2 linked regions of the Halioglobus japonicus genome follow. The protein of the gene in region 1 interacts with the protein of each later gene in a pairwise test. Links are inferred from orthologs where the notes say so. Each region holds a gene or a part of one and is shown on either strand. Other genes may lie near its edges. The genes, in order: def and BST95_RS11035.

Evidence for each region.
Region 2: the proteins of def (region 1) and BST95_RS11035 interact in binary tests that used the Escherichia coli proteins (3 or more experiments, as listed by UniProt). The link is inferred for Halioglobus japonicus from one-to-one orthologs.

Annotation. Positions count from the first base shown.
Region 1 is NZ_CP019450.1:574,091-590,069, reverse strand. The notes cover bases 13,135-15,979. They hold def (peptide deformylase), read right to left. Parts: upstream 14,888-15,979; coding sequence 14,381-14,887; downstream 13,135-14,380. Other genes in these bases: BST95_RS02765 (LysM peptidoglycan-binding domain-containing protein), read left to right, coding at 15,076-15,979; fmt (methionyl-tRNA formyltransferase), read right to left, coding at 13,414-14,370; BST95_RS20275 (transcription antitermination factor NusB), read right to left, coding at 13,135-13,283. In the rest of the region: BST95_RS02845 (VOC family protein), read left to right, coding at 1-236; BST95_RS19580 (hypothetical protein), read left to right, coding at 233-445; BST95_RS02840 (NUDIX hydrolase), read left to right, coding at 480-1,025; BST95_RS19575 (hypothetical protein), read right to left, coding at 1,002-1,334; BST95_RS19570 (hypothetical protein), read right to left, coding at 1,338-1,475; BST95_RS02820 (DNA recombination protein RmuC), read right to left, coding at 2,203-3,699; gmhB (D-glycero-beta-D-manno-heptose 1,7-bisphosphate 7-phosphatase), read right to left, coding at 3,780-4,337; glyS (glycine--tRNA ligase subunit beta), read right to left, coding at 4,343-6,421; glyQ (glycine--tRNA ligase subunit alpha), read right to left, coding at 6,418-7,371; BST95_RS02800 (lysophospholipid acyltransferase family protein), read left to right, coding at 7,465-8,358; co-chaperone DjlA, read left to right, coding at 8,389-9,183; BST95_RS02790 (TrkH family potassium uptake protein), read right to left, coding at 9,200-10,648; Trk system potassium transporter TrkA, read right to left, coding at 10,649-12,022; BST95_RS20280 (16S rRNA (cytosine(967)-C(5))-methyltransferase), read right to left, coding at 12,127-12,639; more of BST95_RS20275, read right to left, coding at 12,549-13,134. UniProt on the Escherichia coli protein: Removes the formyl group from the N-terminal Met of newly synthesized proteins. Requires at least a dipeptide for an efficient rate of reaction. N-terminal L-methionine is a prerequisite for activity but the enzyme has broad specificity at other positions.
Region 2 is NZ_CP019450.1:2,338,062-2,346,533, reverse strand. Bases 4,941-7,914 are described here. They hold BST95_RS11035 (aspartate-semialdehyde dehydrogenase), read right to left. Parts: upstream 6,954-7,914; coding sequence 5,928-6,953; downstream 4,941-5,927. Other genes in these bases: leuB (3-isopropylmalate dehydrogenase), read right to left, coding at 6,969-7,914; BST95_RS11040 (type IV pilus assembly protein FimV), read right to left, coding at 4,941-5,717. Also shown: trpA (tryptophan synthase subunit alpha), read right to left, coding at 1-654; trpB (tryptophan synthase subunit beta), read right to left, coding at 667-1,887; BST95_RS11050 (phosphoribosylanthranilate isomerase), read right to left, coding at 1,888-2,526; tRNA pseudouridine(38-40) synthase TruA, read right to left, coding at 2,606-3,445; more of BST95_RS11040, read right to left, coding at 3,438-4,940; more of leuB, read right to left, coding at 7,915-8,051; leuD (3-isopropylmalate dehydratase small subunit), read right to left, coding at 8,136-8,472.

The sequences.
Region 1 (15,979 bases):
GTACCAACCCCGTGGCTGAACTGCCCTCGCTATGGCTGCAGTATCTTCGAATTACCGACAAGGCGAAGCTAGAGGAGGTAGTCGCGAGAGTGGATTCACTGGGGGGCAAGGTGCTGTTGCCAGTCACCGAGCGCCCTTCACAGGGACATATGGCTATTATTGCCGGGCCGTCGGGGGCGGGGATTGGACTGCAGACCTGGGATGACAAGAATACATCGGGGGGAGGCGACGCATGAAAAAGGTACTAAACAGGTTCGGTGCTGCGGCGCTGACTAAAGCGCTGGTCGCCAGCGCACTCTTTCTCTCCATGGGGTCGTTGAGTGGGTGCTCAGATCCTCAGGTTTATGGCAGTGTAGGTATCTCCAGTGGCTATAGCTCCTGGGGAGGCCGAGGCTACGGAAGCGGTATTCACACCAGTATTTCCGTGGGCGGGCGCATTCGATAGGCGTTCCATGTGCCGTTAATCATGTAGGAGCCCCATGATCAAGAACTGGTTGCGGATACAGGACAAAGTACTGAGTGAAACACGCATCTTCACGCTGATGGAGGTGCTCGAGCGTTCTCCCTACAACTCGAGAGAGCACACGTTCTGTGTAATCGACAGTCCCGATTGGGTCAACCTGGTTCCTATAACAGATCAGGGAGAGCTCGTGATGATCAGGCAATATCGGCATGGGAGCCAGCAAGTCACCCTTGAAATCCCCGGGGGGATGATTGACGTGGGTGAAGAGCCTGTCGCTGCTGCCATACGCGAGTGTCGAGAGGAGACCGGGCACATTGTCGATCAAGTCACCTCGCTTGGCGTCCTCAATCCCAACCCAGCGCTGTTTGGCAACAAGCTCCATACGTTTTATGGTCATGTCACTGATGTCGACGACAAAGTCCATGTCAGTGAGACCGAGAGAACAGAAGTGGAATTGGTTCGCATCTCCGACGTGCGCAGATATCTGTTGGACGGAACCATTGATCACGCACTGGTCTGCGCCACCCTCTGGCGGTTTCTAGACCAGGGGAGCGGGGAATAGCGAGTCACTCGCTGTGATTCGATCAAGAGACCCATTGGCCCCATGATCCGGGCATTGATCAACGGGATGTATGGGTTGCTTGTCCTCAGAGGTCGCGCTCATCCAGCATTCATCAAAGATCGAGCAGTAGCAATAGTAAAAAGCAGCGGCGCGACTGTAGATAACTTCCTGCAATTTCAGGGCAAGCTCCTTTTCGTCTGTCTGAAGTACCGTTATCGATTCACCCGGCGCCAGGACCCGACGGCTCACGTTGAACTTGCCGTACTCAATTCCCACCCGGGGCTCGCGGCCCAATACTGTTTCGGTCAATGATTACCAGTCGGTCATGGCTTTGTCGTCGAGCGTGATGAGCATGGACTGCATGCGCGCAGGGCCGACACCGACGTTATCCATGGTCAGGGCGAATTCTGCCGCGTCTTCATTGCTGGAGTAATTAATCGTGTACTGCACTTACGGCCAGACGGAGGCGGCTGTTTGCTGGCGAACTGCCTGTGATTCGTTTAGTGCGGCGTGAAGTGCGGCGGCACCGGTAAAGAAGCCGGCCAGCGACAGGGTCGTCTGCCAGAAGGTGAGTCGTAAGAACGTCCTTTCAATCTGGGCGATCGTGCTGGTGCAGGTTTCTGGCCGTCCCGCCGAGCGCCATGCCGCCATGACCTGGGCCCAGCGCCTAAAACGCGTGTTCAGTACCGACATCGAGGTCTGTGGCCGCTGCGGTGGTTCTGTCAGGGTCATCGCCAGCATTGAGGACCAGGATGTCATCGGTCGAATACTGACTCACCTGCGCCAGTAAAGAACAGGAAACACCGACTCGGCTATTGCTGGTGCCATCGACCAGAGCGCCACCTGGGACGCTGCCTATTTCCGCTGGGAAGGATTCCAGCATCAATATCGATTCCCACTGCCGTAATTTCATCCATCGTCATGCTGTCTTCCCGGGCGTTCACCAGCACGAGGTCACCCACACTTTCACGGATCGCAACCAGCCATAGGCGCTACAAGCCGGTCACTCACCGTCGTAGACCAGCAGGATTTGTTCAGCCGCCGAGCTAGGCCTTGCACGCTTGTTGGCGGAGCTCCCTGTAGGCGAGCGCCGCGGAAAGAACTTCGCCCGGGTCCTGGGGCGGTGCCCAGGAGAGGACTTGAACCTCCACGCCCTTGCGAGCACTAGCACCTGAAGCTAGTCGTTATCTGAGCGGACAACTTCTAGCGGCATACGCTGTTCCGAGTTTTCCTCGCCGGTTTCTTCCGCGGGAGGCAGTTCAATCGCTTCCAGCTTTTCCAGTTCAATATCGGCGTGAATGGGCTCCAGGTCCACCAGCTGCTTGCTGGCTTTGCTGGACAGTTGCCGGAACCGTTCAATCTTACCGTGCAAACCCTGTTGGCCGGCCAGACCCTTAATCGTCTGGTTGTAGTGGTTGTTGGCCGACTGCAGCGTTTTGCCCAGCTTTTGCATACGTTCGGCGACCAGGCAGACCTGGTTATAGATTTCTCCTGCCTTGGTACTGATCTCTCGGGCTTCGCGGTTGCTCTGGTCGATCATCCACAGGTTGGCCACGGTGCGCAAAATCGGCATTAGCGTGGTGTGGGAGACCATGATGACCTGCTGTTGATAGCCGTAGTTGAAGAGATCGCGGTTATGTTTCATGGCCTCGATGTAGGCTGGCTCCACCGGCATGAACATCAATACAAAGTCAGGGCTGTCCAGCCCCGGAAGATTGGCGTAATCCTTCGAAGACAAATCATCGATGTGGTTGCGTACCGCCCGTGCGTGCGCTTCCAGTGCCTGGGCCCGCTCCTCCTCACTCTCGGCGGCGATGGCCCGGTCGTAATCTACCAGCGAAACCTTGCTGTCGATGACCAGGCTTTTACTGTCTGGCAGTTTGATTACAAAGTCAGGCAGGCGCCGCTTGCCCTCGCCATCGGTAAAGCTGGACTGGGTCTCGAAGTGATCGCCCTGGATGAGGCCTGCCAGTTCCAGAGTGCGTTGCAGCTGCGCCTCGCCCCAGTTGCCGGCGGTTTTCTTGTCGCCTTTTAGGGCGGTGGCCAGGTTGGTGGCCTGGGAATTCATCTCCAGACCGATTTCCAGCACCTTTTTGATCTCGGCTTCCAGAGCAGTCTGCCCTTTTACCGATTCGGTATGCACCTCGTTTACCCGGGTTTCAAACTTATTGATCTGATCGCGGAACGGTTTGAGCAACGACTCCAGGGATTCGCGATTGGTGGCGGTGAAGTTCTTGCCTTTGTCTTCGAAAATCTTCTGCGCAAGGCTTTGGAATTCCAGCTTCAGATTGTCGCGGGCGTCGTTGAGCAATTTGATCTGCTCGTCGTGTTGGCTGTCGCGCTCTTCTTGTTGGGTTTTCACTCGGGTGTAGTCGTGTTGCAGGGATTGGTAGCGCTGGTTAAGCGTTTCGAGTTCGCCCTGAGCAGACTCCCAGCGCGCGACGCGCTCGGCCAATTGGCCGCGTACCTGCTCCAGCTCGACACTTTGGCCGGTGGCGCGCTGGGTAGTTTGGCTCAGCTCTGCCTGCAGCTCATCCAGTTGCTCGCGATGGCTGTTGCGCAATCGTTCCGCGGCGCTCTGGCCCCGCAATAGTCCGATGACAAGGCCGATGGCGATGCCACCGACCGCGGAAGCCGCGGCAATAATCAGCAGCTGTTGATCAATCTGTTCCATTGTTCCCCTTCTTTATAAGTGAAGAGTGTAAAGCAAAGAAGGGTTGGGGGTTAGCGGGGCGCGGCAGTCCTGTCGCCAATTCAGGCGGACAGGATGGCGTCGATAGCGCTGGCGAGGTCGTCGTAAATCGGAATGTCGGCCGGGGCGTCAATAGCGACGTCGGGGCTGGCGAGCTGTTGGCGGGTCTTCTCGCCCTTGCCGGTGGTCACCAGTGCCGGGCGGCAACCGTGAGCGCGGCCTGCCTGCAGGTCCTTGAGGCTGTCGCCAATAAACCAGGCGCCACTGGCGCTCTGCCCAAGCTCTGCTTCCATGGCCTTGAGCAGCCCGGTACCCGGCTTGCGACAATCACAGCCTTCGTTGGGCAGGTGGGGGCAGTAGAAGATACCGGCGATGGAGCCGCCCTGTTCTTCGACAAGCTGGCACAGGTGCTGGTGAATTTCTTCCAGGGTGTCGAGGGTAAAGTAGCCACGGCTCAGTCCGGACTGGTTGGTGGCAATGGCCACCTGCAGGCCCGCCTGGCAGGCCCTGGCAATGGCCTCGATGCTGCCGGGGATGGGCTGCCAGTCCTGCAGCGACCGGATGTAGTCATCACTGTCGTGATTAACAACGCCATCGCGGTCGAGTACAAGCAGAGACATAGCGCTTACTTTGCGACAACCAGTTGCGAAATGTCGGCTACATCCAGGAACAGGTCGCGCAGCGACTTGAGCAGGTTGAGGCGGTTATTGCGCAGGGCCTCATCCTCGGCGTTCACCATGACACCGTCAAAGAAGGCGTCTACAGGTTCACGCAGTACGGCCAGGCTGGCCAGTGCTTCACTGTACTTGTCATCGCTGATCAGCTCGCGCGCAGTGCCTTCCAGCCTGCCAAGCTCGGCGGCCAGGGCCTGTTCCGGTGGCTCCGTGAGCAGGTCTTCGTCGATTGCGCCGAAGCTGTGGTCGGCATCCAGCTTACCCAGGATATTCGACACCCGTTTGTTCGCCGCCGCGAGGGCAGCAGCTTCGGGCAGCTGGCTGAACGCGTGTACGGCGTGTACCCGGCGCTGAATATCCAGTGGCTTGCTGAGGTTGCGCGCGCTAACGGCCTTGAACACTTCAACCGGAATGCTCTCTTCCTCATACCAGGCGCGGAAGCGTTCAATCATGTAATCCAGCACCTGTTCCGTGGTGCCTTCGGCAATCACACTGTCGGGATAACCGGCAGCTGCCAGGGTCAGGCATTCGCGCAGGTCCAGATCGAAATTCTTCTCGACGATAATCCGCAGCACAGCTAATGACGCGCGGCGTAGTGCAAAGGGATCCTTCGAGCCTGTGGGCGGCTGGCCGATACCAAAGATACCCACCAGGGTGTCGAGGCGGTCAGCCAGTCCGAGTGCGCAGGCCGTGGCCGTTTCGGGCAGGCGGTCGCCGGCAAACTTTGGCCAGTACTGTTGTGCCAGCGCCGAGGCTACATCGGCGGCCTCGCCATCGTGGGCCGCATAGTAGGAACCGGCGATGCCCTGCATGTCCGAGAATTCCAGAACCATTTCGGTCACCAGGTCGGTCTTGCTCAGCAGGGCCGCGCGTTCGGCCTGATCGCGGGGAGCGCCAATCTGCTCGGCGAGGGCGCCGGCCAGGGCCTGCACGCGTCGCGATTTGTCTGCCACCGTGCCCAGCTTGTTCTGGAAGACAATATTCTCGAGCTTCTCGAGGCGGCTTTCCAGTGTGTTCTTCTTATCCGTTTCGAAGAAGAAGGCAGCGTCGGCCAGGCGCGGACGAATGACTCGTTCGTTGCCTGCGATCACCTGTACCGGGTCGTTGCTCTCGATATTGGACAGGGTAATGAAGTTGGGTTTGAGCGCCCCGTCGGCGTCGACCAGATGGAAGTACTTCTGGTGCTCTTTCATGGAGGACACGAGCGCTTCGGCGGGCACTTCCAGGAAGCGTTCTTCGAAGGAGCCGGTGAGCGCCACCGGCCATTCCACCAGTCCTGTTACTTCATCCAGCAGGTCGGGGTCGATCACCGCAGTGGCGTTGAGCGCACTGGCTTCAACTTCTACCTGATCGCGAATCATTTGCTGGCGCTCGTCGAAGTTGGCGACCACGTAGGCAGCCTTCAGTGTGTCCACGTAGTCTTCCGGCCGCGCCAGGGTGATGTCGCCGCTGGAATGGAAGCGGTGGCCGCGGGTGACATTGCCTGTTGGCAAGCCCAGCACCTCGCCGTGATCGGCGTTGTCGCCCAGCATGGCGACGATCCAGTGCACAGGGCGCACGAATTCGACCCGGCTGGCGCCCCAGCGCATGCGCTTGGGAATCGGCAGGGCGGCGATGGACTCATTGATAATGTCGTTCAGACAGGATGAGGTCTCAATACCGGGCTCGGTTTTACGCAGGCCCAGGCGCACGCCTTTGGGCGTGTCGATTTCCGCCAGTGCCTCGGGTTCAACGCCCTGCTTGCGCGCAAAGCCAGCGGCCGCTGGCGTCCAGTTGCCGTCGGCGTCTTTGGCGCGGTCGGCTGGCGGTCCCAGCAGTTCGATGTCTTTGTCAGCACCCTTTGTCTGCACCCTGTCGATCAGTACCGCGAGGCGGCGGGGTGATGCAAACCACTGTACTTCGCCGTGTTCCAACTCGCGCTGGGCCAGCCCCATCACGATGCCGTCGCGAAATGCCAGCCCCAGGGATTTCAGTGCTTTAGGCGGCAGCTCTTCGGTGCCGAGCTCTATCAGCAGCGTCTCGGTAGTCATGCGCTTGCCTCCGCTTCAATACGATCGAGCACTTCCTTGCGAATGCCCTCCTCCGCCATGGGAAAGCCCAGGGCTGCACGGGCATCGAAATAGGCCTGGGCCACTTCCCGGGCGAGGGTCCGCACCCGCAGAATGAAGCGCTGGCGCTCGGTCACCGAAATGGCGTGGCGCGCATCCAGCAGGTTGAAGGTGTGGGATGCTTTCATGACCATTTCATAGGCAGGCAGCGGCAGGCTTTTCTCAACCAGCCGCAGCGCTTCTTTCTCACAGTGGTCGAAAAAGCCGAACAGTTGCTCGACGTCTGCTTCTTCGAAGTTATAGCGCGACATTTCCACTTCGTTCTGGTGGAACACATCGCCGTAAGTGACTTTGCCCGCAGGCCCGTCGGCCCACACCAGATCGTAAATGCTGTTAACGCCCTGCAGGTACATGGCGATGCGCTCAATACCGTAGGTAATTTCGCCGGTGACCGGGTAGCACTCAATACCGCCGGCCTGCTGGAAATAGGTGAACTGGGTCACTTCCATGCCGTTGAGCCAGACTTCCCAGCCAAGCCCCCAGGCGCCGAGGGTGGGCGATTCCCAGTTGTCTTCCACAAAGCGGATGTCGTGGATCGCGGTGTCGACGCCCAGGGCCGCCAGCGATTCCAGATACAGTTGCTGGAATTCGGCGGGCGATGGCTTCATGACGACCTGAAACTGGTAGTAGTGCTGCAGGCGGTTGGGGTTTTCACCGTAGCGGCCGTCGGTGGGGCGGCGGCTGGGCTGCACATAGGCGGCGTTCCAGCTTTCGGGGCCCACGGCGCGCAGGAAGGTTGCGGGGTGGAATGTACCTGCGCCAACTTCCATGTCCAGCGGCTGCAGGACGACGCAGCCCTGGTCGGCCCAGAACTGCTGCAGGTTCAAGATAATCTCTTGAAATGTAGGGATTTTTTCAGGCTGATTTGCCACGGGAATACCTGTGAGCGGGTGTCAAAAAGCCGGCTATTATACAGCCTCTTTTGTCGGCATAATACGCGCTTTGCCCGAAAGTGAAATTCTCCCATGAATGGCATTAAAGTGGCCCTGGTGAAACTGCTGCTGCACTTCTGTGCGCTGTTGCCCCTTGCCTGGGCGCGAGCTCTTGGCCGGTTGGCAGTATCGCTGTACTGGCCCTTTGGCGGCCGCAGCCGCAAAGTGACCGAGCGCAATATCGAACTCGCCTTCCCCGATCTCACCGCATCTGAACAGCAGGCGATGGCGCTGGCCAGCCTGCGCGAAACCGGTGCCCTGGCAGCGGAAATGGGCCATGTCTGGTTGCGCCCCTGGAACTATGTGCAGGGCTTGATGGTCAGTGTGGAGGGCGATGCGTTGATAACCGATGCCCAGGCACAGGGCCGCGGGGTAATTGTACTGGCCCCGCACCTGGGCAACTGGGAGATGATAGGCCTGCATGCGGGGACCCTGGGTAGCATGGTGTCGCTGTATGAACCGCCCAAATTGGAAGCGATTGGGCCGATGATTGAGAACGCCCGCCAGCGGGCCGGCGCCACGCTGGTGCCCACCGACAGTCGCGGCCTCGTGAAACTGTTGCGCAGCGTAAAGGGCGGCAAAATCTCCGGCATTCTTCCCGATCAGGCCCCGCGAGATCTGGCCTCCGGGGAGAATATTTCTTTTATGGGAATTGAGTGCTTCACGCCGACGCTCGCCAACAACATGATTCGGCGCACGGGGGCGCTGGCGGTATTTGGATTTGCCGAGCGAGTGCCAGGCGGATTTGCGCTGCGCTACTTCGCCGCAGAAGACGCCATCTACGATGAGGACAATGCCATTTCTCTGGCCGCGCTTAATCGGGGTGTCGAGAAATGCCTGCGCCACTGCGACACGCAGTACCAGTGGGAATACAAACGATTCCGGGTGCGGCCGAAGAACGGCCCCGGGGTATACGACGATTTATAGCAGCCTTCCAGGCAGCTGACAGGAACAACCATGTTTTACGGAAAACTGATTGGCGGTGTACTCGGCCTTCTGGTGCTGGGACCGCTAGGGCTGTTGATCGGCCTGTTCGTGGGCCACTTGTTCGACAAGGGCCTGTGGCAAACCCTGCGCTTTGCATCGCCTGAAAATATTGCCCGCATCAAGCAGAGCTTTTTCGAGTCCACTTTCCTGTTGTCCGGATACATGGCCAAAGCGGACGGCCATATCTCCCAGCAGGAAATCGATCACACGGAAATGGTGATCTCGCAAATGGGCCTGTCTGCGGAGCAGCGCAAGCGGGCGATTGAACTGTTTCGCGAGGGATCGGCTGCCAACTTTCAGCCCGAGCCCGTGATATCACGCTTTCTTGAAGCCACCGGTGGTCAGCAGCAGCTCAAGCAGACGCTGCTTTTCTTCCAGATTTCACTGGCCATGGCAGACCAGGCACTGGACGATGCCGAGCGCGATGCACTCAACCGCATTGCCACGCTGCTGGGGTTCACCCGCGCCCAGTTGGAGCAGATGTTGCGCATGGCCCAGGCGCAGGGTCACTTCCATGGGCACGGCGGTGCTGCGGGCCCCGAGCCCGGTACTACCCTGGAAGACGCCTACGAGGCGCTGGGTGTTAGCAAGGACGTGGACGACAAGAGCCTCAAGCGTGCCTATCGCAAACTGATGAGCGAAAACCACCCTGACAAACTGATCGCCCAGGGCGTGCCGGAAGACATGGTGAAAATGGCCACCGAAAAGTCGCAGGATATTCAGGCGGCCTACGAAATGATCAAGAAATCGCGCGGCATGAAATAAGCGCGCCAGCGCAGACTTAGACCCGCCAGAACATCGGGGTGAATAACACCAGCAGGGTAAAGACCTCAAGGCGGCCCAGCAGCATGGTAAAACACAGAATGGCTTTGGCGGTATCGGAAATCGACGAGTAGTTGGCCGCCACCTCACCCAGGCCCGGCCCCAGATTGTTTATGGCCGCTGCCACCGCTGAAAACGCGGTGGTAAAGTCCAGCCCGGTCGCCATTAACAGCAGCATGATGATAATAAAGCTCGTTGTGTATACCGCGAAGAAGCTCCATACCGCACTGACCACAGACGCTTCTACCCGACGCCTGCCGACCTTGAGCGGAATAATCGCATTGGGGTGAATCAGCTGTTTCATCTCGCGCACGCCCTGCTTGTAGATCAGCATGATGCGCATGGCCTTCATGCCACCGCCGGTTGAGCCTACACAGCCCCCCATAAACGAGAACATCAGCAGCATGACCGGCAAGAAGGAAGGCCAGTGGGCGAAGTCCTGGGTGGCGAAGCCGGTGGTGGTGGTAATGGAGATCGCCTGGAAAATGCCGTGGACAACGGCATCCGATGCAACCAGGACTTCACTGATAATCAGATAGGCGCAGGTGATTGCGACACAGATCAACAGTACGGCGGAGAAAAACCGGGTCTCGGAGTCCTTGCGGTAGGGGGCGATATTGCGGCGCCGCCAGAAGATAAAGTGCAGTCCGAAATTAATCGCTGAGATATACATAAACAGGCTGCATATCATCAGAATGGTATTACTCTCGAAGTAGCCCATGCTGGCGTCGTGGGTCGAAAAGCCACCAATGGCCACGGTGGACAGGGCGTGCGCGATGGCGTCGAACGCGGTCATACCGGCAGCCCAGTAACACACCGCGCAAACAATGGTCAGCGACACGTAAACAATGGCCAGCGCTTTGGCGGTTTCGGTAATGCGCGGCGTCAGCTTGCTGTCTTTGGAAGGCCCGGGTGTCTCAGCCTTGTAAAGCTGCATGCCACCAATGCCGAGCATCGGCAGTACTGCCACCGCCACCACGATAATCCCGATGCCGCCCATCCACTGCAGGAGCTGACGATAAATCAGAATTGACTGCGGCAGTGTATCCAGGCCGACGATAACCGTTGCACCGGTGGTGGTCAGGCCGGAAATAGATTCGAAAATCGCTTCGGTGGTACTCAGATGCAGGCTGTCGGTCAGTGCAAAGGGCAGCGCACCGAACAGGCCCAGTACGCTCCAGAACAGGGAGGTGATGAGAAAGCCATCGCGAATACGCAGCTCGTGTCGGGCGTTCATTACCGGGACCCAGATGGCGAGCCCGGCAAAAAAGGTGATCGACAGTGCCATCAGGAACCCGGTGGCAGTGTTGTCGTCGCTCAGTAGTGCCAGTAGCAATGGCACCAGCATGGTGCTCGAAAACAGCATGAGCAAAATGCCGAGAATGCGCATTGAGACCGAGAGGTGCATTCAGAAGAACCCGAAACCCACGGCAAACAATTTCTCTATCGCACTGATTTTGCGCCGGTCTACGAGGAATAGAATCACGTGGTCGTCCGTCTCGACTACCATGTGGCCATGGGCGATGAGCACTTCTTCGCCACGAACAATGGCGCCAATGGTTACGCCTTCCGGGAGCGGGATCTCGTCGAGGCGTCGACCTACCACTTTGCTCGAGTAGGCGTCGCCGTGGGCGGTGACTTCGATCGCTTCTGCGGCGCCGCGGCGCAGCGAATGCACGTTGCTGATGTCGCCGCGCCGCACATGTGTCAGCAGGCTGCCAATGGTGATCTGCTGGGGTGAAATCGCGATGTCGATTTCATCGCCCACCAGTTCGGCATAGGCGGCATTGGTAATCAGGGTGATGACTTTTTTGGCGCCCATACGCTTGGCCAGCATTGACATCATGATATTGGATTCGTCGTTGTTGGTGAGTGCGCAGAACACGTCGGTGGCTTCGATATTTTCCTGGTACAACAGCTGTGGCTCGGATGCGCTGCCGTTGAGCACAATGGTGTGCTTGAGTCGTTCCGATAACACCTTACAGCGGTCGTAGGATTGCTCGATGACCTTGACCTGATACTGGTCCTCGATGGACAGGGCCAGGGTGGCACCGATGTTGCCGCCGCCAGCAATCATCACCCGTTTGTAGGGTTTGTCGACTTTGCGCATCTCGGCCATGACTGCCCGAATATTTTCCCGGGCGGCAATGAAGAAGACTTCGTCGTCCGCCTCTACGACCGTCGTCCCCTCGGGCATGATGGCGCGGTCCTGGCGGAAGATCGCCGCCACCCGGGTGTCCACCTTGGGCATGTGGTTGCGAATTTCCTGCAACTCCTGACCGACGATTGGGCCACCGTGGTAAGCGCGCACCGCGACCAACTGCACTTTGCCCTCGGCAAAATCCAGCACCTGCAGCGCGCCGGGGTTGGCGATAAGCTGGCGAATATTCTTGGTGACCAGCTGTTCGGGGCCGATGATGACATCTACAGGGACGTGATCGCGGTTGAACAACTGGTCCTGGTGCGCGAGGTAATTGGGAGAGCGTACCCGGGAAATCTTGGTGGGCGTGTTGAACAGGGAGTGGGCGACCTGGCAGGCCATCATATTGATTTCGTCGGAGTTGGTGACGGCAATCAGCATGTCGGCATCTTCGGCGCCGGCTTTATACAGGGTGTTGGGGTGTGATGCGCCGCCGGTGACGGTGCCGATGTCAAGCCGGTCCTGCAGCGCGCGCAGTTTTCCGCTGTCAGTGTCGACGACAGTAATGTCGTTCTGTTCGTTGGCGAGGTGCTCGGCAAGCGTACCGCCAACCTGGCCTGCACCGAGAATAATAATTTTCATGTCGCGGACGGGGCCCCCCTGAATACGGGGAACAATAAAGAAAAGGGTCGCACAATGTAAGAGCCGCAAATGGCAATTTGCACATCAGGGCAGTGCGCGCCTGGTCAGCTTTTTTGCAGCAGCGTGTAGTAAAGCCCGTCGGGGCCGCCGGGGCTGGGTAGCAACTGGCGACCGTGCTGGGTGGGTTGCCCCCAGTCAACCGCAGGCGCTGCGGCGCTGGCGTCGCTGTGTCTCGCGAGAAACCGCGACACTGTGGCATCGTTTTCGCCACTCATAATGGAACAGGTGGCGTATACCAGCGTGCCCCCCTGACGCAGCAGTGGCCACAGCCCGTCCAGAATGTCTGATTGCTGTTCGCTGAAGCCGTCGATGTCCGTGGTGCGGCGCAGCGACTTCACGTCTGGGTGGCGGCGGATAACACCGGTGGCGGAACAGGGCGCGTCAACCAGAATGCGGTCAAAGGCCTGCTCGCCCAGGTTGGACGGTGGCTGGCGGCCGTCGCCCTCCAGCAGTTCGGCGCCCAGCTCTAATCGTTCGAGGTTTTCCTGAATACGCTGCAGGCGCAACGGGTCAACGTCCATGGCGGTGACGTCAGCGGCGGGCTCGAGCTCCAGCAAGTGCCCGGTTTTACCGCCCGGGCGGCACAGGCATCGAGGATGCGCTCGCCGGCGCGCGGCGCCACCAGCACTGCGGCCATTTGCGCTGCCTCGTCCTGGACACTGACATCCCCGAGTCCGAAGCCCGGCAGTTCGGCCACGTCCATGGGCTTGTCGAGGTAGACAGCGGCAGGGCTGTGTGCGCCCGCTCGGGCTGCGATGCCGGCTTTAACCAGCAAGGCGAGATAGTCCTCACGGCTGCCCCGGCTGAGGTTGATGCGCAGGGTCATGGGCGGTTGTTCGTTGTTGGCTGCGATGATGTCACCAGCCTGTTCGGGCCACTCCTGCATGAGCGCGTCGTAAAGCCACTCGGGGTGTGCGTTGGCGGCCGCGGCAGGCAGGGCTGCTACCAGGGTTTCCCGCTCGCGTTGAAAGCGGCGCAAAATAGCGTTGGTCATACCCTTGGCCCAGTTTTTCTTCAGGCCCCGTGTGGCGGCGACCGTTGCGGATACTGCCGCGTGGTCGGGGATACGGGTTTCCTCGAGCTGGTAAAGTCCGCACATCAGCAGTGCGTGCACGTCGCGATCTTTGTCGCGCAGCGGCTTGTCCAGCATCTGCGCCAGCAGGGCTTCGAGGCGGGGGCACTGCGCAGGGTGCCGTAGCAAAGCTGCTGTAACAGGCCGCGATCGCGGGCGCTGATTTTGTCGAGCATGGCGGGGAGCGCCTGGTTCAGAGAGCGCCCTTCCAGTACGTCGGCGAGCACGCGTGCTGCTCCAACCCGGGTATCCATAGCCATTAGTCGTCTGCCTTGGGCAGCTGGAACTGCTTACCCACACTGAGTATGTCGGCGCTGCCGTTCAGAGCCTGCTCTGCATCAAGCGGTTTGCCGCCGGGCAGTTGCAGGCGTTGGATGGCCAGTTGCCCGGCCCCGCAGTTCACCAGTATGCCGTCGCGGCCGGTGCGTAGAATAGTACCTGGAGGCTCAGACAGCGGTGCATTGCCGGCGGGCGTGGCGGACCAGATCTTTATCCGCTGTCCCTCGAGCATACTGAAGCACACCGGGAAGGGGTTGAAGGCGCGAATGGCGAGGTCGAGCTCCGCGGCACTGCGGGTCCAATCGATTTCGGCCTCGAGTTTGAGAATCTTGTGCGCATAATTGGCCAGGGCGTCGTCCTGTCGCTGGGCGCGCGCCTGGTGGCCGGCCAGGTCGGCCAGTACATCAATCAGCAGGGGTGCGCCGCACTCGGCCAGGGCATCGTGCAGACTGGCAGCGGTAGTCTGCGGGCCGATGTCGACGCTGGCGGTAGCCAGCATGGCCCCTGTGTCGAGGCCGGCATCCATTTGCATAATGGTGGTGCCCGTTTTTGTGTCGCCCGCCTCGATCGCCCGCTGAATCGGTGCGGCACCGCGCCAGCGCGGCAGCAGTGAGGCGTGGACGTTAATGCAGCCGAGCCGCGGCGCCTGCAATACCGCCTCGGGCAGGATCAGCCCATAGGCCACCACAACCATTGCATCGGCGCCAAGGTCGGCCAATTGTTGCTGCGCGTCGGCGTCTCTCAAACTGGCTGGCTGGTAGACGGGAATACCCGCTTCTAGCGCCAGCTTCTTGACCGGGCTGGGCTGTAGCTTCTTGCCCCGCCCTGCCGGTCGGTCAGGTTGGGTATACACCGCAATAAGTTGGTGCTCACTGTCAATAAGTGCCCTTAAATGAGCGGCAGAGAAGTCCGGCGTGCCGGCGAAAATCAGTTTCATGGTGGTGTGCTCAAGCCCGGCGGCGCTGGCTTTTCTCCAGTTTGCTGCGAATACGCTTGCGCTTCAGGGGAGACAGGTAGTCGACGAACAGCTTGCCGTCGAGATGATCAATTTCATGCTGCAGGCAGATGGCCAGCAGGCCGTCGAGCTTTTCTTCAAAGCTGTTGCCGTCGCGGTCCAGGGCGCTCACGCGGATTCGCTGTGGTCGATTGACGGTCTCGTAAAAGCCGGGCACGGAGAGGCAGCCCTCGTCGTACTGGCCTAGCTCGGGGTCGAGGACTTCTACTTCTGGGTTGATGAACACCAGCGGCTCGCTCTGGTCCTCGGACAAGTCCATGACCAGAATGCGCTCGTGCACGTTCACCTGGGTCGCGGCCAGGCCGATGCCGGGCGCGTCGTACATGGTGTCCAACATGTTGTCGATCAGCTGCCGGTGGGTATCGGTTACCTCGGCCACCGGTTCAGCGACAGTGCGCAGGCGGGGGTCGGGAAATTCCAGTATGTCGAGTACTGCCATCAAATCTGCTCTTTTCGGGAATTTTCGGATGCAGGCGGGCTGCGGGAATAATAACATTTACACTTGCCACCAACACATAGCGGCAGCACACTTGATGTAGTGATTATACTGCCTCGGGATATGGGGAGCCTAATGTCGGCTGGAAAATTGCCAATATTGGGTGACTGAGGCTCTGCAGGGATGAAAAAATGAAAACAAGGTCATTCTCGATATTGGTACTGCTGGGGACACTGTTATTCGGTGCCTGGGCGAACGCAGCGGTAGAGCTCAATGAAGATGTGCCCGAGGTTTACATCGTCAAGAAGGGCGACACACTCTGGGGTATTTCCGGCATGTATCTGCGCGAACCCTGGCTGTGGCCAGAGCTGTGGGACGTTAACCCGCAGATCGATAATCCCCACCTGATTTATCCCGGCGATGAACTGTACCTGGTCTGGGTAGACGGCAACCCACGCCTGCGCATGCGCCGGGGCCGTGACGTCAAACTGGATCCCACCATGCGGGTTTCGCCACTGGACCTGGCAATTCCCGTGATTCCGCTGGATGAAATTGGCGCTTTCCTCGCCCGCCATCGGGTTGTCAGTGCTGATGAGCTGAATCAATCTGCCTATGTCGTCTCCGGTGACCAGGGGCATTTGCTGAGCACGCCCGGCGACATCATTTATGGCCGCGGCTACTTCCCTGAAGGCGAACGCGCCTACGGAATTTATCGTGCCGGTGACACCTATCGCGACCCCTTTACCGAAGAATTGCTCGGCTATCAGGCCATGGATATTGGCGGCGCCAAGCTGCTGTCCAGCAACGACGTGCGGGTCACCGAGTTGCGCATCAATCGCGTGACCGAAGAAGTGCGCAATGGCGACCGGCTGCTGCCGCTGGAAGAAAAGGTGCTGGACGCTACGTTCCAGCCGCGCGCACCGGAAGTCGAGATCAAAGATGGTTACATGGTCGCTGTGGACGGTGGCGTCACCCAGATTGGCACTACCGACATCGTGGTGTTGAACAAGGGTGAGCGCGACGGCCTTGAAGTCGGCCACGTACTGGCGATTTACCAGACCGGCGAACTGGTATTCGATAAAGTCGCCCAGGAAA
Region 2 (8,472 bases), 1.8 Mb from region 1 along the record:
CTCTGCGTCCTTGATACCAAAGCCCACCGCGACAGGCAGTGAAGTCCGCGCCCGAATACGGCTGACATGATCAGCGACGTTATCGATATCGAGATGGCCGGCGCCAGTGACGCCTTTCAGGGAGACGTAATAAACGAAGCCGCTGGCCTGGTCGACGATACGTTGCAGGCGATCATCCGGGGTCGTCGGGGCAACCAGAAAGATATTGTTCATGCCCACACGCTGTAATTCAGCGTTAACCTGCTCGACCTCCTCCGGCGGGATATCAACCGTGAGCAGTGCATCCAGTCCCGCCGCCTGCGCGGCGTCGGCAAATTTCGCGTAACCCATGTGTTCCACCGGGTTGGCATAGCCCATGAGCAGCACCGGTGTGTGCTGATTGGTCTCGCGAAACGCGCGCACTGTATCCAGTGCATCGCGCAGGTTCGCGCCGTTTGCCAGCGCGCGCTCGTGAGCAAGCTGAATCACCGGGCCTTCAGACATGGGGTCAGAAAACGGCACCCCGAGTTCGATAATGTCTGCGCCGCTGTCAACGAGCTGGTGCATGACATCAACCGTGACCTCGAGACCAGGGTCGCCGACAACAATATAGGGAACAACGGCTTTGCGCCCCTGCTCGGCAAGTTGCGCAAAGCAACCGGCAATACGACTCACTACAACTTCTCCTTAAAATTCAATTCCGTCGATCTGGGCGACGGTATGAATATCCTTGTCACCACGACCGGACAGGTTAACCACAATATGTTTATCCGGCCCCAGCTCGCGAGCCAGCTTGGTGGCATAGGCAATGGCGTGACTGCTTTCCAGTGCCGGCATAATACCTTCCACACGCGTCAGCGCATGGAACGCCTCCAGCGCCTCGTCGTCATCGGCCACCACGTATTCAACCCGACCGACATCCTTTAGCCAGGAGTGCTCCGGGCCCACGCCGGGGTAATCCAGACCCGCTGATACCGAGTGCGTGTGCATGATTTGGCCGTCGGCATCCTGCATCAGGTAAGTGCGGTTGCCGTGCAGCACGCCAGGGGTGCCGGCGGTCAGGGGCGCGGCGTGTTGCTGGCTGGCCACACCGTGGCCACCGGCTTCCACACCGTATATTGCAACGTCTTTATCATCTAGGAACGGATGGAACAGGCCTATTGCATTCGAGCCACCACCCACACAGGCCACCAGCGCATCGGGCAAGCGGCCAATCTGTTCCAGCGACTGGGCGCGCGCCTCGCGGCCGATGACGCACTGGAAGTCACGCACCAGCATGGGATAAGGATGGGGACCGGCCACGGTGCCGATAATATAAAATGTTTCGTCAACATAGGTCACCCAGTCGCGCATGGCTTCGTTCATGGCGTCCTTGAGCGTGCGCGAGCCAGAGGTCACGGGAATCACTTCAGCACCCAATAGCTTCATGCGATAGACATTCAGGGCCTGGCGACGAACATCTTCCTCACCCATAAACACCTGGCATTCCAGCCCGAGGCGCGCTGCAATCGTAGCCGTCGCAACACCGTGCTGACCTGCACCGGTTTCTGCGATAACACGCTTTTTGCCCATGTGTTTGGCCAGCAGTGCCTGACCAACCGTATTGTTCACCTTGTGGGCGCCAGTATGGTTGAGATCTTCTCGCTTCAGCCAGATGCGCGCGCCGCCGACCTTGTCAGACAGCCGGCTGGCTTCGTAAAGCGGTGAGGGACGGCCCACGTAATGGGCGAGGTCCGCATCCAGCTCAGCGATAAACGCATCGTCGTCTTTCAGCTTTTCGTAAAGGGCTTCGAGCTCGTCCAGCGCCGACATCAGGGTTTCGGCAACGAACTTGCCGCCGTACACGCCGAAGCGGCCATCGCCGTCCGGTACTGAGGCAAAGTCATTCATAACAGCATCACTACTCATTCAGGTTTGCTCAATGTGATCGGCAGCCTGGGCCGCCGCAATAAATTCACGAATTTTGACCGGGTCTTTCTCGCCGGGCGCCGCTTCCACGCCACCACTGACATCGACCGCAAAAGGACGTACGGTGGTGATCGCCTGTCCCACATTGGCGGGCTTTAAACCGCCTGCCAATACCACCGGCAACGACAGGCCACTGCCTATCAGATCCCAGTCAAAACTCTCTCCGGTACCACCGGGCACGCCGTCTTTCCACGCGTCGAGTAATATCCCGAGCGCTCCGGCACAGGCATCGCAATAGGCTGCAATATCTGAGTCGGGGCGCACACGCAGAGCTTTTATCCACGGCCGCTCAAACTGGCGACAGAACGCCGGTGACTCGTCACCGTGGAACTGCAGCAAGCCCAGGGGCAACTCGGCAGCGCAGCGAGCGACAAATTCAGCGTCGTGGTTTACAAACAGGCCCACCAGGGTGACGAAAGGCGGAACCTCGCGCGCCACCGCTTGCGCCTGCTCAAGGGACACTCCCCTGGGGCTCTCAGCATAGAAAACCAGACCGAGGGCGTCGGCGCCGCTGGCAACAGCAACACGCGCATCCTCCGGCCGAGTGATACCGCAGATTTTGATACGCGTGCGAGACAAAACAGGACCTGAACACCGGCAAAAAAACAGACGGACATGATAGCAGATGCCCCACCCCCCTGTCTGTACGTGAAACCCGCTACGCGCCTAGGATTAACGGACCATAGGGCGTTTGAGGCAGACCGAAGTGTCCAGGATATGTCACATCTACCAGATACAGACCATCGGGCGGCGCAGTGTCAGCTGCCACGGTGCGATCCCGCCCCTCCATCAGCTCGGCGATCCAACCGGCTGACTGCCTCCCGCTGCCCACGGCCATCAGTGAACCGGCGATATTGCGCACCATGTGGTGGAGAAATGCATTCGCCTGGAGGTCGATGACCACCAGCTGCCCGCGGCGCGACACACTGATGTCCATCATATTCCGCATCGGCGTGGTGGACTGACACGCTGCGGCCCGAAATGTCGAGAAATCACGCTCGCCGAGCAATGCCTGGGCCTCGCTGTGCATAATGGCCTCATCCAACGGCCGACGCTGCCAGGTGACCTGCCCGCCGAGCATGGCGGGCCGGACCAGAGCATTGGCAATCACGTAGCGATAGCGTCGTGCCGTCGCCGAGAAACGCGCGTGAAACTCCTTCTCTACCGGCAACGCCCAGTGCACCCGGACATCCCGCGCCATCGAGGCATTGGCCCCCAACACCCAGGACTTGGGCGGGCGCGGTACAGGAGCATCAAAATGGACGATCTGACAATGCCCGTGCACGCCCGTATCCGTGCGGCCGGCACAGTGCACGCGCACGGGCTCGCCCGCAACACTGGTCAGGCCGCGTTCCAGCTCCTGCTGAACCGTGGTGACATCAAGATGGGGTTGTGTTTGCCAGCCGTTGTAGTTCGCGCCGTTATATTCGACCCGACAGGCTATACGAGTGCCTGCCGGCAGGGTCTCTGCCGACAGGCCGGGGAATGGATCAGCCAAGGCGCTCCAGCAGCCCGCTGGCTTCGGTCTTCTGTTCGTCGCTGCCTTCGGCAACCACCTCTTCGAGAATCTGGCGAGCGCCGTCCTCGTCGCCCATATCCATGTAGGCACGGGCGAGGTCGAGCTTGGTGGACATGGTATTTGCCTCAGCGGCGATTACCAGGTCTTCGTCGTCTTCGTCATCGCCGATCACGTCGTCGTCAAAGTCGGAGGTCAGATCGAGATCGTCGATATCCAGACTGTCTTCGATTTCGAGGCCTGCAAAGTCGTCTTCGCCCGACTCCACTTCTTCGGCGAGGCCAGCAGGCGGCTCAGACATGTCGTCACTGGTACCAGACAGCATGGCGCGCGCCTGCTCTGCACTGCCCGCATCACCCATGCTCTCCAGCTCCGCGATCTGGGCTTCGGCAGCGGGACGATCGCCGGTCTGCAGCAGAAGCTCGACCAGCTTCAGGCGGTAGGCCGCATTGGCAGGCTCACTGGTAATGGCGGTCTTGAGCAGATCAATGGCCTGGGGGTAGCGACCGTAAGCGATATAAATGTCAGCTTCGGCGAGGGCGTCACCTGCATCCACGTCGGAGGCGTAACCGTCGTGTTTACGTTCGCCATAGCCGCGAGTGCCGTCTTCCGCGGCGGCCTCGTCGGCGACCGGCGCCGGCTCAGCGACAGGCTCCTCGACAACGGGGGCTTCGACGGGCTGCTCCTTGAGCTCAACAGCCGCAAAAGCCTTGTCAGACTCTGCAGACACAGTAACCGTGGGCTCTTCATCCGCCTTGCGACGACGCACGAAGAAGAATGCCAGTCCGGCCAGAATCAGCGCGCCCAGACCATACAACAGGTAGCTCAGCAGGCCGCTCTCTTCTTTCTTGGGCTTGGGAGCAGGCTTGGATTTTGGAATAGTTTTTTCGGGCTTGGGTGCTGCAGCCACAGGCTCGGCCGCAACCGCGGGCTCTACCGCATCAGCTGCAGTGTCATCAACTGAAACCGCGTCATCGGCATCAGAGGCAGCATCAACCGCCGTGACATCGTCAGAGCCGGTATCATCAAACCCGGCATCGACAACGCCGCTGTCATCGGCGTCGGCCATGTCCATGCCGTCTTCCATAGCAAGGCCATCGTCTGACGCCAGGGCATCGACGCTATCCTCGGCATCAACGCCGGCCTCGGTCAGTGCCTGTTGCAAGGCAGCGATCTGGTCGTCTTTAAGGCTGACGATACGCTCCAGTGTATCGACCTGCTGTTCGAGGTCTTCAACTTCACCTTCGAGTTCAGCGCGATCCATATCGGCGGCCACTTGCGCATCAGTTGCCGCAGAAGAGGAAGGGGAATAGCTCTGGTCAGCCGTGGCCGACGACTCTTCTACAGGGTCAGCGGATATCCGCAGGCTGGGTCCGGAGCTGATCGGTGCGCTGGCGCGGCCAGCCTCCCAGTCCTCATTCTGCTGCTTGACCTCAGCCAGCGCCGTGGAGAGATCCTGCGAGCTGATATCGTCTTCGGTGGGCAGATAGATAATGTATCCGGCCTTGATGCGGTTGATATTACCGTCGATAAAGGCGTTGGGGTTCAGACGCTGAATGTCCAGCATAGTCTGATGGATGGTCGTACCGCTGGGCTTGGCTGCGGAGGCGATTTCCCAGAGCGTATCGTCCCTGGAAATCATGTAGCGCGAGCCACTCAGCGGCGAACCGGCGGCCTCGGCATTGAAATCGCGCTGGGGCATGTCACCCGGCGCGAGCTGGGACTTTTTCTTTACATCTACCCGGGTTCCGCTAGTGGCGGCCGGGTCTTGTGTTTTTTTTTCGGGCGAATCCGGGGCGGGGATGCCCTCTTCTTCCTCAACACGCGCAGAGGCAGATACCACTTGGCTGGAGGCGTCAAACAAGGGCGGATCAACCAGAACCGTGTATTCACGCAGCAAACGGCCAGTAGGCCAGCGCGCTTCTACAATGAAATCGAGATAGGGTTCGAGCACCGGGTCCTCGGAGCTGAGCAAAATGACAGCCTCGCCGCGCGCATTGAACCGCACGTCGAACTCGATACCGGTCAGGAAGTAGGCCCGCTCAACACCCATGCGATCAAAGTCTTCGCGCGTTGCGAGCCGGATGCGGATCTGGTCCTCATTGAGGCCGTCCGTGTTGAGAACTTCTACCTGGGCCTTGAGCGGCTCATTGAGAAATGACTCGAGCGTCAGGTCACCAAGACCCACCGCATACGAAAAGCTCGCATGCAGACACCCAAGAGAGAAAACGACAGCACCAATCCTACGAGCCATACTCCGACGCCTTATTATTTTTCCTGCACATAAACACCGACCTCCCCTGGCCGGACCCCTACGATGTAATACTAACGTATCGTGCTGGAAATCCCCCATCCTAAAAAGTATTTTCTCGACTTTTCTGAAGTACGCTGAGCGTCTGGGGGGACCGTGCCTCCATGCACCAAAAATACCGAATTATCCCTGAGTATCAGTGAATTACAGGCATTAATCAAGGTAGGTTGTAATCAGCGCCTCGGCAATTTGCACGCTATTGAGCGCTGCGCCTTTGCGCACATTATCAGCCACCACCCAGAGGTTCAGGCCGCGGGGATGGGAAATATCCTCCCGAATGCGCCCCACGAACACTGGATCGGTGCCGGCGCTGTCCCCCACCGCCGTGGGATAACCCCCGTCGGCACGCTCGTCCATCACCTGGACACCAGGCGCATTTTCGAGCAGCTCGCGCGCCTGTGCTGCGCTGATTTCATCGACCGTCTCAATATGAACGGCCTCTGAGTGACCAAAGAAGACCGGCACACGCACACAGGTGGGATTCACCTGAATGCTGTGGTCGCCGAAAATCTTCTGGGTTTCCCAGACCATTTTCATTTCTTCGCGGGTGTAGCCGTTGTCCTGGAAAGTATCGATATGAGGCAGCACATTGAAAGCGATCTGCTTGGGATAGACCTCACACTCAGCCTCTTGGCCATTGAGCAAGCGGGCTGTCTGTGACGCCAGTTCCTCAATCGCTTCCTTGCCAGTGCCCGACACCGCCTGGTAGGTGCATACGTTAATCCGCTCGATACCCACCGCATCGTAAATGGGCTTGAGGGCCACCAGCATCTGGATGGTCGAGCAATTGGGGTTGGCGATGATATTGCGGGTGGTGTAGCCCGCCAGCGCCTCAATATTCACCTCTGGAACAATCAGCGGAATATCGTCGTCGCGTCGAAAATGCGAGGTATTGTCGACGACCACACAGCCAGCGGCCGCCGCGATGGGCGCGTACTTCTCGGAAATACTGCCGCCGGCAGAGAACAGACCGATCTGGGCCTGGCTGAAATCGAACTCGGCCAGATCGGTAACGGTCACCGGGCTGCCCTTGAACATAATGGTCTTGCCGGCGGAACGGCTGCTCGCCAGCGGATAGAGATTGCGGACCGGAAAGTCGCGCTGCTCCAAAATTTCGATCATGGCCTCGCCCACCGCTCCGGTGGCGCCGACCACTGCTACATCATATTGATCTGCCATTGAATTACTCCAAATCTATTCGCTGGCGAGCGCTGTGACTACAGCCTCGCCCATTTCTACCGTTCCCACCAAATGCGTCCCCTCGGAATGAATATCCGGGGTGCGCAGGCCGGCGTCGAGGACCTTGCTGACCGCCGCTTCAATCGCATCAGCTGCCTCGGCACTACCAAGTGTGTAACGCAGCATCATGGCAGCGGAGAGAATCGTCGCCAGCGGGTTGGCCTTGCCCTCCCCTGCAATATCAGGCGCCGAGCCGTGACAGGGCTCGTACATGCCCCGCCCATCTTTATCGAGGGAGGCAGACGGCAACATACCAATCGAGCCGGTGAGCATGGCGGCGGTGTCAGACAGGATGTCGCCGAACATGTTGCCGGTAACCACCACGTCAAACTGCTTGGGTCGCATCACCAACTGCATCGCCGCATTGTCGACATACATATGGGAGAGTTCTACGTCGGGGTACTCCGGCGCCAGCTCGTCCATGATTTCACGCCACAGCACTGTCGCCTCGAGTACATTCGCCTTGTCGACGCTGCACAGCTTCTTACCGCGTTTGCGCGCCGCCTCGAAGGCCTGGCGGCCAATGCGACGAATCTCAGATTCGCTGTACTTGTAGGTGTTATAGCCCTCGCGCTCACCATTCTCGAGTTCGCGAATACCGCGGGGCTCACCGAAGTAGATGCCACCGGTGAGCTCGCGCACGATAAGAATGTCGAGACCAGACACAATCTCCGGTTTGAGACTGGAGGCATCCGCCAGCTGTGGATACAGGATGGCGGGACGCAGGTTGGCAAACAGGCCCAACTGCGAGCGAATTCCCAGCAGGCCGCGCTCGGGCCGCAGGTGGCGCTCTACATTGTCCCACTTGGGCCCGCCCACGGCGCCCAACAAAATAGCGTCGACTTCCCGGGCCCGCTCCAGCGTGGCATCGGGAAGCGGCACACCGGTTTCATCGATCGCAGCACCACCCAGCAAACCGTACTCAAGCTCCAGCCCCAGGCCGAAACGCGCGTCAACAGTATTCAGGACCTTCACGGCCTCAGCCATGATTTCCGGCCCAATATAGTCGCCAGGAAGTACCAGTACTTTTTTACTCATATTACTACCTTGAATCGTTCATCAGCGGCAGGCATTCACATTCGCACGCCGCCGCTGCAGATCGCGATCATCGATCGCGTTAAATTACTTGATAACGTCAAACAACCATGGAGAGGATTTGCGCGTGCGCTCTTCGTAGGCGCGAATCGCATCCGCACTCTCCAGCGTCAGACCAATATCGTCGAGCCCATTGAGCAGGCAGTGGCGGCGGAACTCATCCACCTCAAACCCAAAGCGCTCCCCACCGGGTGTCACCACCTGCTGCTGTTCGAGATCGATGGTGAGCTCATAGCCCTCCTGGGCATACATTTCATCAAACAGGCGCGCCACAATGTCTTCGTCAAGCCGCACAGGCAACACGCCGTTCTTGAAGCAGTTGTTGTAGAAAATGTCGGCAAAGCTCGGCGCAATAATGCAGCGG